Regions from separate parts of the Streptomyces sp. NPDC003720 genome, predicted to be linked through region 3. Evidence: riboswitches for the same ligand, from Rfam matches in the RefSeq annotation. Region 3 holds a riboswitch; each other region holds the start of a gene.

Region 1 (3,201 bases), on a different contig from region 3:
GGCCGGCCAGCAGCGCCTCCTCGAACCAGGGGTGCCGGTGCGAGGTGTGGTTGGGGACGACGTCGACGACCACCTTCAGACCGAGGCGGTGGGCCTCGGCCACCAGTGCGTCGAAGTCGTCCAGGGTGCCGAGGCGGGAGTCGACGCCCCGGGGGTCGGCGACGTCGTAGCCGCCGTCGGCCAGTTCCGAGGGGTAGAAGGGGCTCAGCCACAGGGCGTCGACGCCGAGCGTGGCGAGGTGGTTCAGGCGCTGGGCGACTCCCCTGAGGTCGCCGAGCCCGTCGCCGTCGGCGTCGGCGAAGCTGCGCGGATACACCTGGTACACGACGGCCTGGCGCCACCAGTCCGGGTTCCGGGACGAGAGGTCTGCCATGCGGGCTCCCTTCGGGAAGGACGACAGTACAGAGCCTGTCCACATTGCCCGGAAAGAGAACCTTCAGGTGATGGGGAGTGGATCCTTCCCCGTGTGACGAAGTTGTGACGGAGCCATGAACGCCCCCTGCATACACGCAGGTTGACAGGTTTCAACACGGCCGATCACCATGGCCTCACACTGTGGCGCATGTGACCAATGGGCCGCGTGTCTCTTCTGACTTCTTCGCTCACTCGAGCTTCTGCGATGGGATACCCATGTCCATAGCCAGACGTGTCACCGCGCGCCGCCTGCTGGGGACGGGCGCCGCGTCACTCGCCCTCTGCGCCGCCTCGGTCGCCGCCGCCTCCGGCGCGTGGGCCCACGGCGCGCACGGCGGTGACGGCTGGAGGTCCGGCGGCCACTACGCGCCCGGCACCGGCGCGGGCACCGAGACCGGCACCGACCGCTGCCAGTTCTCGCTGGACGGCGTGAACTTCTTCGACTCGGTGAAGGTGGACGACCAGAACCTCCGGCCGACCGAGGACGGCAAGGTCCACGTCAAGGTGCGTGCCGCCGGGGGCGCCGCGGGCTGCACCGCCTCGCTGGCCTCCTACCTGGCCCACGGCGCGAGCTTCGCCACCTCCGGCGAGCAGGTCTTCGTCGACTTCGACACCGTGGCCGTGAAGCCGGGCGACACCGACTCCCTCGACATCGCGGTGCCGGACGCGGGCTGCTTCGCGCAGATCGACCTCTACCGCGGCGCGGTCAAATTCGACGGCAAGAACGGCGCGAACGACGGCTTCGAGCACGGGGACCTGCCCAAGGGCCCGGACCACCCGGTCATCAAGGACAAGCTGATCGCGGCCTGGAACGGCGGCACCAAGGACTGCGCCACCACGCCCGAGCAGCCGCAGTCCCCGTCGCCGAGCGCCCCCGCGGACGACTCGGCGTCGCCCGCGCCGAGCACGTCGGAGCCGTCCACGCCGAGCGACTCGGAGTCGTCCGCCGCGCCGTCCCCGGCCGCCACGGAGTCGGCGCCGGCCCCGTCCGCCTCCGAGTCGCGGGCCGGCTCGGCGCCCACCCCGGACGGGGGCGACGACGGGGGCGACCTCGCGGAGACCGGTGGCGGCGGCAACTCGGGGCTGATCGCGGGCGGGGCCGCCGTGCTGGTCGCCGGCGGAGCCGCCTTCGTGCTCGTCTCGCGCCGCAGGCGGGGCGCCCAGGGCTGACGGCCCGGCCCACCACGACCCCCGCCGTCCCGCGGCAGCCGCAAGGCCCGCGGGACGGCGGGGGCGTCTCGCATGTGATCTTGCGTACCCGCACCGGTGCCCGGCTAGGCGGACGGGCGTTCACCCGCCTACGGTGGGCGGGCCGTGGTGCTCGGGAAGTCGGTGACGGCCCCTCAGGGGTCCATGCCGACGCGGCCCTCGCCACTGTGATCGGGGAGTTCCCGTCCCGTCCGGCGTCCGCCGGGCCACTGGCCGTGTCCACGGCTGGGAAGGCAGGGACGGCGAACGCACCACCCCGTAAGCCAGGAGACCGGCCACGGCAGCTCACGAGATGATCCACGAGGTGCTGGAGCGTGAATCCGATGGCCGATGCCGCTGCCTTCCGATGGCGACGCGAGGACACGATCAGGACGGCGGGGCTGCTGGGGGTGATCGCCGCCCTGCACGTCGTCGCCTTCGGGGTGCTGTTCCTGCTCGTCGCCCCCGGGCACTACAAGGTCGGCCAGGACGTCTTCGGCGTCGGCCTCGGCGTCACCGCCTACACCCTGGGCATGCGGCACGCCTTCGACGCCGACCACATCGCCGCGATCGACAACACCACCCGCAAGCTGATGGCCGACGGCAGGCGGCCGGTGTCGGTGGGCTTCTGGTTCGCGCTGGGCCACTCCGGCGTGGTGGTGCTGCTGGCCCTGCTGATCGCGGGCGGCACCCGGCTCGCCGGCCGGGTCATGGACGAGCACTCGCGCACCCACCAGGTGCTCGGCTTCATGGGCACGACGATCTCCGGCGCCTTCCTCTACCTCATCGCCGCCCTCAATCTGGTCGCGCTGGCCGGCATCCTGAGGGTGTTCCGGGCGATGCGGTCCGGCACGTACGACGAGCGTGAGCTGGAACAGCACCTGGACTCGCGGGGGTTCATGAACCGCGTCCTCGGGCGGCTGACCAAGTCCATCTCGCGGCCGGGCCAGATGTTCCCGCTGGGCTTCCTGTTCGGCCTCGGCTTCGACACGGCCACCGAGGTCACGCTGATGGTGATGGCCGGTTCGGGCGCGGCGGCCGGACTGCCCTGGTACGCGGTCCTGTGCCTGCCGCTGCTCTTCGCCGCCGGGATGAGCCTGTTCGACACCCTCGACGGCACGTTCATGAACTTCGCCTACCAGTGGGCGTTCTCCAACCCGGTGCGCAAGGTCTTCTACAACCTCACGATCACCGGGCTGTCCATCGCCGTCGCGTTCCTCATCGGCACCATCGAGCTGGTCGGCGTCCTGCACGAGAAGTTCGCCCTGGGCGACGCCGTGACCGGCTGGATCGCCGGGCTGGACCTGGACAGCGTCGGCTACGTCATCGTGGGGCTGTTCGTGGTGGTGTGGGCGGCGGCGCTGGCGTACTGGCGGCTGGCGCGGGTGGAGGAGCGCTGGACGGCACGGGTCCCGGCGGCGTCCGACTGAGCCGGGGCCGGTGGGACGGCACGGGTCCCGGCGGCGTCCTACGGATCCGGGGTCGGTGGGACGGCACGGGTCCCGGCGGCGTCCGACTGAGCCGGGGTCGGCGGCCTAGGCCGGGGGCCCCTCGACCGTCTCCAGGTAGAGCTTCACGAACCGGTCCACGTCCACGTCC
Region 2 (3,201 bases), on a different contig from region 3:
GTAGGCCAGGTCCCGGACGAGGTCGACCATCCCACAGGCGTGGATCATCCGCACCGCGACCTGGCTGACGTCGGCGGGCAGGCCCGCGAGGTCCGCCTCCGCGCGAATCGTGGCAAAGGACCGGCGGTAGATGGCCGCGCCGTCCTTCTCGTACTCGAACACCGTGCTCCTAGTCATCCGTGTCGTCCGTGCGGGCCGCCGCGAGGGCGGTCGCGAGCTGCGAAGGGTCGTCGATGGTGGTGGCGGGGGCTGGGCGTCCGTCTCGTACGACGGAGATCCGGTACCCGCCGGCCTCGGTGGCGACGACGTCGACGTGGTCGCCGCGCGGCCGGCCGCAGCGCCGCTCACAGCCGGAGAAGTACGCCGGGAGCTCGCCGCCGGGGGCGAGAGCCGCCGCCGCGTCCGTACGGATGTCTGTGCGCGACTTGACGCAGCCGGGCCGTCCGGTGCAGGCGCCGACGCCGAGCCAGGGGGAGGCGGGGTCGGTGATCAGTCCGGCGGTGGTGAGGGCGGCGAGGCGGTCGGCGGTGACGGTGGGAAGGACCACGCCCCGCCAGGGGGTCAGGCGTGCCTCGGAGGATGCGACAGCCGTCAACTGCGTCCACTGGGCGGCGGTGATACGACCCAGCGGGGCAAGGACGGACAGTCCCGTTCCACCGTCGGGGTTCTCGACGACGCCCGGTCGCGGCGGCACTCCGACGGGCCACGAGGGTGCGACCGCGGCTCGCCCCTGTGGAAGGCGCGCCAACACCTCACCCATCAAGTCATCGGCTGCTTCGCCGAGTTCGGCAACCCGCCACGCGCGGCCCCGACTTGACTCCAGGAAGACTTCCGCAGCCAGGACAGCTGCTGCGGGCGCGTCCTCGGCGCTGACGAGGGCGACGCGATCGGACTCTCCGATCCACAGCCACGCATCCCCGTCCGGCGTCGCCCGTACCGTCACGTCGGCTCCCAGACCGGCCACGTCCCCGCGCCCGTCGTCGAGGGCGAAGAGGAACCGCCCGGACAGCCCGGCCGCCGTCTCGCTCGCGCAGATCAGCTCGTCCAGCGCCGGCAGCCACGGCCGTACGTCGGCGAACCCGTGCCCGTCGAGGCCGGACAGTGGCGATGCGACGACGTTACGAATCCGCTCGTGCCGCCACGACGGAAGCAGCCCGGCTGCACTCAGCCGCTCCGCCAACTCGCCACCGTAGTCGGCATGAAGCCCACGCAGCTGCACGTTACCCCGTGAGGTCAGATGCAGCTCCCCGTCGCCCAACTCGCGTGCCGCACGCCCGAGTGCCCTGGCCTGATCGACGCGGAGCACGCCCCCGGGAATCCGTACCCGCGCCAACGCGCCGTCGTCTGCCGGGTGCAGCCGCAACGCGCCCGGACAGGCGTCACCGCGGTCCCGGAAGACCGCTGCGGCCTGGGACGACAGAAGTACGGGAGCCGTGGACATGGCGGCGAGCATACCGACGATCCGACCAAACGTATGCCCCGTACCTCTTCAGTGCCCCTTACTATGCTCCTCGGTGGATCATCCGGTCCGCCTTCGCCGCAGACGGCGACAGGGGAGGAAGCCCGGTGCGACTCCGGCGCGGTCCCGCCACTGTGAGCCTGTCCCTCAAGGGGCCGGGTGAGCCAGGAACTCCCGCCGTCCTGAACCGCCCGGGGCGCGGACCCCGAGGAAGGCCGACCGCGCATGATCCTTCTCCTGTCGACGTCCGACACCGACCTGCTCAGCGCCCGCGCGGCCGACGGCCCGGTCGCCTATCGCTTCGCCAATCCGGCCCGCCTGCACCTCGACGACCTTCCCGCCCTCCTCGACGGCGTGGACCTGATCGTCGTACGCCTCCTCGGCGGCATCCGCGCCTGGCAGGACGGCCTCGACCTGCTGCTGGCCGACGGCCGCCCGGTGATCGTCCTGACTGGCGAACAGGCCCCCGACGCCCAGCTGATGGCCGCCTCCACCGTCCCCGTCGGCATCGCCGCCGAGGCCCACGCCTACCTCGCCCACGGCGGCCCCGCCAACCTGGAGCAGCTCGCCCGCTTCCTCTCCGACACGGTCCTGCTCACCGGCCACGGCTTCGAGGCACCGGCCCCCGCACCCACATGGGGCCCACTGCAACGGTCGGCACCCAGCGGCGAACCGAACTTCCCCACCGTGGCGGTGCTCTACTACCGGGCCCACCACATGAGCGGCAACACCGCCTTCGTGCACACGCTCTGCGACGCCATCGAGGAAGCCGGCGGACGACCGCTCCCGCTGTACGTGGCCTCCCTGCGCGCCCCCGAGTCCGACCTGATCGCCGAACTCCGGGCCGCCGACGCCATCGTCACCACGGTCCTGGCGGCCGGAGGCACCAAGCCGGCCGAGGCATCGGCCGGCGGCGACGACGAGTCCTGGGACGCGGGCGCGCTCACCTCGCTCGACGTCGCCATCCTCCAGGCCCTGTGCCTGACCGGGTCCCGCACCACCTGGGAGGAGAACGACGAGGGCGTCTCCCCGCTGGACGCGGCCAGCCAGATCGCGGTCCCCGAGTTCGACGGCCGCCTGATCACCGTGCCGTTCTCCTTCAAGGAGATCGACGCCGACGGCCTCCCGGCCTACGTCGCCGATCCCGAGCGTGCGGCCCGGGTCGCCGGAATCGCCGTACGCCACGCCCGCCTCCGCCACATCCCGCCGGCCCGGAAGCGCCTGGCCCTCGTCCTGTCGGCGTACCCCACCAAGCACTCCCGGATCGGCAACGCGGTCGGCCTGGACACTCCCGCCAGCGCCGTAGCCCTGCTCAGGCGCCTTCGCGACGAGGGGTACGACTTCGGCTCGGACACGCACATCCCCGGCCTGGCCTCCGGTGACGGTGACGAACTGATCCGCGCGCTCATCGAGGCGGGCGGTCACGACCAGGACTGGCTCACCGAGGAACAGCTGGCCCGCAACCCGGTCCGTATCCCGGCCGCCGACTACCGGCGCTGGTTCGCCACGCTCCCCAAGGAACTGCGGACGGCGGTGGAGGAGCACTGGGGGCCGGCGCCGGGCGAGATGTTCGTCGACCGCAGTCGCAACCGGGAGGGCGACATCGTCCTCGCGGCCCTGCGCTTCGGCAATCTGCTCATTCTGATCCAGCCCCCGCGCGGCTTCGGCGAGAACCCCATCGCCATCTACCACGACCCGGACCTCCCGCCCTCCCACCACTACCTGGCTGCCTACCGCTGGAT
Region 3 (3,201 bases):
CGGCGGCCTCCGCCCTGCGGTACGCGGCGTCGAACTCCTCGCCCCACAGGTCGACCAGCTCCGGCACGTCCGCCGGGGAGAACAGCGACCACCGCTCGTCGGCGTCGACCCGGCGCATGAACTCGTCCGGGATCCAGTGCGCGAGGTTCAGGTTGTGCGTACGGCGGGCGTCCTCACCGGTGTTGTCCCGCAGCTCCAGGAACTCCTCGATGTCGGAGTGCCAGGTCTCCAGGTACACCGCGGCGGCCCCCTTGCGCCGGCCGCCCTGGTTCACCGCGGCCACCGAGGCGTCCAGCGTCTTCAGGAAAGGCACGATCCCGTTGGAGTGCCCGTTGGTGCCCCGGATCAGCGAACCGCGGCCGCGGATGCGGGAGTAGGACAGGCCGATGCCGCCGGCGTGCTTGGAGAGGCGGGCGACCTGGTGGTACCGGTCGTAGATGGAGTCCAGCTCGTCCAGCGGGGAGTCGAGGAGGTAGCAGGACGACATCTGCGGATGCCGGGTGCCGGAGTTGAAGAGGGTGGGGGAGGAGGGCAGGTAGTCGAGCCGGCTCATCAGGCCGTACAGCGCGGCGACCTCGTCCACGGAGCGGGCGGTGTCGTCCTCGGCCAGGCCGGCGGCGACGCGCAGCATGAAGTGCTGCGGCGTCTCGATCACCCGGCGGGTGATGGGGTGGCGGAGCAGGTAGCGGCTGTGCAGCGTGCGCAGGCCGAAGTACCCGAAGCGGTCGTCGGCCGCCGGGTCGACCAGCGCGTCGAGCCGTTCGGCGTGCAGCCGCACGAACTCCGCGGTGCGGTCGGCGACGAGACCCTCACGATGGCCGACGGCGACCGACCCGGTGAAGGACGTGACGCCCTGCGAGGCGGCCTCGGCGCGGATGGAGACGGTCAGCAGCCGGGCGGCCAGCCGGGAGTAGGCGGGGTCCTCGGAGATCAGTCCGGCGGCCGCCTCCGTGGCCAGCTCGCGCAACTCCGCCTCGTCGGCCCGGGCGGACCGGCCGCGCAGCGCGGCGGCGGCGACCCGGCCGGGGTCGGCGTCGGGGAGGTCGGCGGTCAGCTCGGTCAGGGTCCGCAGCAGTGCGGCACCGGGACCGTCGGTCTCCACCGGGGCTCCGCTCGCCGGGGTGGCTGAAGCCGGGTCGGCTGGCGCGATGGTCACGTGGGGCTCTCCCTCGCTCGGCACGGGGCCTTGCGGAGGGCAGGGGGCAGCGCGAGCGCGCACGGCGTCGCGTCCCCGGCCCATTCCACGAGGCCCGGACGTCGATGAGCACCCGGACCGGACGGCCGGGCGCGTGCTGCCGGCAGGTCCTCGGACTGAACAGGCGTGCGGAGACACGCGAGTACACCGTTGCGGGACAGTTCCGGATTCGCACCGGATTCCCCTGCGGCGACAGCGAGCATGAGCATACATCTAGTGCCGGGCCGTCGTGTCACCCCCACATGTTGTGCCTGTTGCGTGTTGCGACGGCTCCGCAGTGTCAACTCGCACGACAGCGGGCCGCCGGGGGAGGTGCCCTCGGCGGCCCGCTGCGGGTGGTCCGTGACCGGTCGCGCTAGTGGGCGCTTCCCGCGGTGGCGGGCGGGAGCTCCACCTCGACGCCGGGGTCGCCCGCGTCCGCCGTGTAGTCCTCCGGCCGGGTCTCGTCGAGGCCCTCCGGGGCCTTCACGGCCTTCAGGACGAAGGTGAGCACCACGGTGACCACGACATTCAGCACGAACGCGGTGAGGCCGATGTAGCCGATCTCCCCGATGCCCGGGATCTCCTTCGCGGAGCCGCCGAAGTGCTTCTGGGTCGGCGAGGCCACCCCGTACGCGGCGAGCGTGCCGTACACCATGCCGACCGCCCAGCCGGCGAGCAGCGCCCAGCGGTGGAACCAGCGGGTGAACAGGCCGCCGACCAGGGCCGGGAAGGTCTGCAGGATCCAGATGCCGCCCAGCAGCTGGAAGTTGATGGCGACCGTCTTGTCCATCGTCAGGACGAAGACCAGCGCGCCCACCTTCACCAGCAGCGACACGATCTTGGAGACCCGGGTCTCCTCCTTCGGCGTGGCGTCCGGCTTGATGAAGTCCTTGTAGATGTTGCGGGTGAACAGGTTCGCCGCCGCGATGGACATGATGGCCGCGGGCACCAGCGCGCCGATGCCGATCGCCGCGAAGGCCACGCCCGCGAACCAGTCCGGGAACATGTTCTCGAAGAGCTGCGGGATCGCCAGCTGGCCGTTGGTGACCTTCACCCCGGCCGCGATCGCCATGAAGCCGAGCAGGGCCAGCAGGCCGAGCATCAGCGAGTACAGCGGCAGGATCGTGGTGTTGCGGCGGATCACCTCACGGCTCTTGGAGGACAGGGTCGCGGTGATCGAGTGCGGGTACATGAACAGGGCGAGCGCGGAGCCGAGCGCCAGGGTGGCGTACGTCCACTGGCCCGCCTCCGGCGGTGCGAGCGCGCCGCGCGGCTTGCCGGTGGCCGGGTTCACCTGGCTGAAGGCGTCACCCGCCTTGGCGAAGACGTCGTCGAACCCGCCCAGCTTGATCGGGATGTAGATGATCGCCACCGCGATGACGATGTAGATCAGCGCGTCCTTCACGAACGCGATCAGCGCGGGGGCGCGCAGACCGGACGAGTAGGTGTACGCGGCCAGCACGCCGAAGGCGATGAGCAGCGGCAGGTCCTTCACGAACCAGTTGGTGTTCTCGCCGCCGCCGACGCCCATCACGTCCAGCACCGCCTGGATGCCCACGAGCTGGAGCGCGATGTACGGCATCGTCGCGAGGATGCCGGTGACCGCCACGGCCAGCGACAGGCCCTTGGAGCCGAACCGGCCGCGCACGAAGTCCGAGGTGGTGACGTAGCCGTGGCGGTGCGAGACCGACCACAGGCGGGGCAGGAACGTGAAGATGAGCGGGTAGACGAGGATCGTGTACGGGACGGCGAAGAAGCCGGCCGCGCCCGCCGCGTAGATCGCCGCCGGCACGGCGACGAAGGTGTACGCCGTGTACAGGTCGCCGCCGAGCAGGAACCAGGTGATCCAGGTGCCGAACGACCGTCCGCCCAGGCCCCATTCGTCCAGGGAGTGCTCGTTGTCGGCCCTGCGCCAGCGTGCGGCCATGAAGCCCACGACCGTGACGGCCAGGAAGAAGAAGATGAAGACGCCGAGTGCGACGCCGTTGACGCCGTCCTTCACTTCGCCGCACCCCCGCTCCGGG
Region 4 (3,201 bases), on a different contig from region 3:
TCCACCGCCAGCTCGGCCAGCAGCACGTCCGAACCGCCGGTGCGGAACTCCCCGTCGGGGTAGCACATGGGCGCGCTGCCGTCACAGCAGCCGCCGGACTGGTGGAACATCAGCGGCCCGTGCTCGGCCCGCAGCCGGCGCACCAGTTCCGCGGCCTGCGGGGTGAGTTCGACGCGGGGCAGTTCCTCTTGCATGGTCACCGTCCTGGGGAGCCGGGGGCGTCGGACCCGGCCCAGTCTCACGGCCGGGCACAACGGCGTCCAGTGCGCGTCCGTAAGCGTCCTGAGGGGGTCTACGGGGTGCCGCTCGATCCGCCCAGCGCGGTGCCGGGCGTGAGGTTCCAGCGTCCCGCCCGGCCGGTGAACGAGGTGGCGGTCAGGGGCGGTACGTCGATCCGCCAGAAGGCCGTCTCCGGAGCGCCGAGCACCCGCACGGCCACGGCCCGCACGACCTCCGGCTCGACCACCGCCACCGTGCGGCCGGCGCACCGGGCGGCCTCCTCCAGCCAGTCCCCGACCCGGGCGCACAGAAGGCGCACCGACTCCCCGCCGTGCGGGGCAGCCGCCGGGTCGGCCAGCCACCGGGCCAGCGCCTCCGGCTCCCCGGCGCCGACCTCGTCGAGGGTCCGCCCCCGCCAGCGGCCCATGTCGAGGCCCGCCAGGGCGGGTTCGGCGCGTGCGTCGAGACCCAGCGCGGCCGCCGTCTCCCGGCAGCGGACGGTGGGGGAGACGAGGGCCGTCGCGGCGGTCCGCAGTTCGCCGGCGGCCGCGTGGGCGCGCGCGGCGCCGGCCGCGTCGAGCGAACACCCGTCGTCGAAGCGGGCCTCCCGCAGGGAGGGGTTCATCGCCGGTGAGACCAGCGTCACTCGGGTCGTCATGAGGTCGCCCGCATCGTCAACGGCCCTTTCGGCACAGGGGTTCCACAGCCTACGGCGGTCGCGGGGGCGCGCAGTCCCCGGCCCGTGCGCACTTGGCCGCACCCGCACTTCGCGGTACCTTCTCGGCGACAGAGACGACGGAACGCGGAAGCCGGTGGGAATCCGGCACGGTCGCGCCACTGTGAGCCCTGTACGCACCCATCCCGGTGCGGGCCGGGCAAGTCAGACCCGCCCGTCGTCCCGTGCACCACCGAGCAGGGACGCGAGTTCCCCAGGAGGTCCTGCCATGGCGCAGTCCGCCATTCAGCCCACCCCCACCGCCCTTCCCGCCAAGCTGCCGATCGGCGCCATCGTCCCCTGGGCGGTCTTCTTCGGCGTCCTGATGCTGGTCCTGCTGTACTTCGTCGGCGCCGAACAGGGCGCCACCTCCGTGACGTCCGGTGAGAACGTGCACGAGTGGGTGCACGACGCCCGGCATCTGCTCGGCTTCCCCTGCCACTGACCGGGCGAGGAAGCGCACGGGCTCATGAATTCGGCAACCGTCCGGAACCTGTTGGTGCGTGGCATGCTCGCGGGACTCACCGCGGGCCTGCTCGCCCTCGTCGTCGCCTACTTCCTCGGTGAGCCGCGTGTCGACGCGGCCATCGCCTACGAAGAGGCGCACTCCCACGAACACGGCGTGGAGGCGGTCTCCCGCACGATGCAGTCGACCGCCGGCCTGTCCACCGGCGTGCTCGTCTACGGCATCGCGTTCGGCGGCATCGCCGCCCTCGCCTACTGCTTCGCGCTGGGCCGCGTAGGCCGCTTCGGGCCCCGCGCGAGCGCGCTGCTCCTGGCGGCCGCGGGCCTCGTCGCCGTCTACGTCGTGCCGTTCCTGAAGTACCCGGCCAATCCGCCGTCCGTCGGCGACCCCGACACGATCGGCAGGCGCACCGCGCTGTACTTCCTGATGCTGGTCCTGAGCGTGCTGCTGGCGGTCGCCACGGTGATCCTCGGCAAGCGGCTCGCCCCCCGGCTGGGCAACTGGAACGCGACGGTGGCCGCGGGCGCGTTCTTCCTCCTGGCCGCCGGGCTCGCCTACGCGTTCCTGCCGGCCGTCGACGAGGTCCCCAAGGACTTCTCCCCGAGCCTGCTCTGGCAGTTCCGTCTGGCCGCGCTGGCCGTCCAGGCGACGCTGTGGACCTCGTTCGGACTGGTCTTCGGCGTCCTCGCGGAACGCGTGCTCGCCGCGGAACGCGGGCCGGGCGGATGCCGGGCCGCCGGTCTGGGCGCCCCGGCCGCGCATCACTGAGGCACCCCCCCCGGACGCGCGGCGCCGGCCCGCTCACGGGCCGGCGCCGCGCGTCGGCCGGAGGACCCCGCGGCCGTCGTCAGGAGCGGTCCGCGGGGCCCGGTTCAGAAGGCGTACCGGATGCGCAGCCAGGGGGCGTGCGCCGCGACGAGCCCGCGCAGCTCGTCCAGCGCCCTCGCCTTGACCACGTGGTCGTAGCGCACGTTCAGCGCCCCGTTCTCGGAGCGTTTGCCCTCCTGGACGCCGGGCTGCCAGAGCACGTCCTCGGCGCGCGGATGCCAGCCGAGGTTCACCTCGTGCAGTTCCCGGTTGTGGGTCAGCATGATCACTTCGGCGGCGGCCTGCCGTCTGACCCGGTCCGGGAGCACGTCGTCGAGCTGCCGGAGCAGCTCGGCCCAGGCCTCCTGCCATCCGGGGCGCAGCACGACGGGGGAGAGGTTGAAGTGCACCTCGTACCCCGCGTCCAGGAAGTCGGCCGCGGCGGCGATCCGCTCGGCCACCGGCGACGTCCGGATGTCCAGCAGCCGCGAGTCCTCGCCCGGCATGACCGAGAACCGGACGCGGGTGCGGCCCCGCGGGTCCAGCGCGAGCAGATCCGGGTTCACGAACTTCGTGGCGAAGGACGCCTTGGCGGTGGGCCACTGCCGGAATGCGTGCACGAGATCGGCGGTGTTGTCGCAGATCAGCGCGTCCACCGAGCAGTCGCCGTTCTCGCCGATGTCGTAGACCCACGCCCGGTCGTCGCACTGGTTGGGTTCCCGCTTGGGGCCCTGGCGCGCGATGTGCCGGCCCAGGTGGGCGATGATCCGCTCGATGTTGGTGAAGACGGTGACGGGATTGGCGTATCCCTTGCGGCGCGGCACGTAGCAGTACACGCAGGCCATGGCGCAGCCGTTGGACGGACCGGGGGCGATCCAGTCGGCCGACCGGCCGTTGGGCCGGGTGGTGAGCGTCTTGCGCTCGCCCAGCACCAGCGTCTCGCCCTTCACCCGCACCCAGCGCCCGACGTTCCCCTCGTCGCCGTGCAGCTGCG

The links. A riboswitch is a leader RNA that binds a small molecule or an ion and turns the genes downstream of it on or off. The one in region 3 is predicted to bind cobalamin.
Region 1: another riboswitch for cobalamin. It lies ahead of ACFYU0_RS13315 (HoxN/HupN/NixA family nickel/cobalt transporter); the one in region 3 lies ahead of ACFYU0_RS33245 (ribonucleoside-diphosphate reductase subunit alpha).
Region 2: another riboswitch for cobalamin. It lies ahead of cobN (cobaltochelatase subunit CobN); the one in region 3 lies ahead of ACFYU0_RS33245 (ribonucleoside-diphosphate reductase subunit alpha).
Region 4: another riboswitch for cobalamin. It lies ahead of ACFYU0_RS00825 (CbtB-domain containing protein); the one in region 3 lies ahead of ACFYU0_RS33245 (ribonucleoside-diphosphate reductase subunit alpha).

Annotation. Positions count from the first base shown of each region.
Region 1 is NZ_JBIANZ010000004.1:344,961-348,161, reverse strand. Features, by position in the region: gene ACFYU0_RS13325 (glycoside hydrolase family 13 protein) at 1-373, opposite strand, end outside; gene ACFYU0_RS13320 (LAETG motif-containing sortase-dependent surface protein) at 631-1,584, shown strand; cobalamin riboswitch at 1,713-1,918, shown strand; gene ACFYU0_RS13315 (HoxN/HupN/NixA family nickel/cobalt transporter) at 1,947-3,032, shown strand; gene ACFYU0_RS13310 (nucleoside hydrolase) at 3,138-3,201, opposite strand, start outside.
Region 2 is NZ_JBIANZ010000006.1:158,256-161,456, reverse strand. Features, by position in the region: gene ACFYU0_RS18180 (precorrin-8X methylmutase) at 1-177, opposite strand, end outside; gene cobG (precorrin-3B synthase) at 170-1,441, opposite strand; cobalamin riboswitch at 1,508-1,656, shown strand; gene cobN (cobaltochelatase subunit CobN) at 1,685-3,201, shown strand, end outside.
Region 3 is NZ_JBIANZ010000015.1:168,617-171,817, reverse strand. Features, by position in the region: gene ACFYU0_RS33245 (ribonucleoside-diphosphate reductase subunit alpha) at 1-1,156, opposite strand, end outside; cobalamin riboswitch at 1,280-1,439, opposite strand; gene mctP (monocarboxylate uptake permease MctP) at 1,551-3,179, opposite strand; gene ACFYU0_RS33235 (DUF3311 domain-containing protein) at 3,176-3,201, opposite strand, start outside.
Region 4 is NZ_JBIANZ010000001.1:158,471-161,671, forward strand. Features, by position in the region: gene ACFYU0_RS00815 (DUF779 domain-containing protein) at 1-194, opposite strand, end outside; gene ACFYU0_RS00820 (histidine phosphatase family protein) at 293-877, opposite strand; cobalamin riboswitch at 984-1,128, shown strand; gene ACFYU0_RS00825 (CbtB-domain containing protein) at 1,164-1,379, shown strand; gene ACFYU0_RS00830 (CbtA family protein) at 1,404-2,168, shown strand; gene ACFYU0_RS00835 (spore photoproduct lyase family protein) at 2,273-3,201, opposite strand, start outside.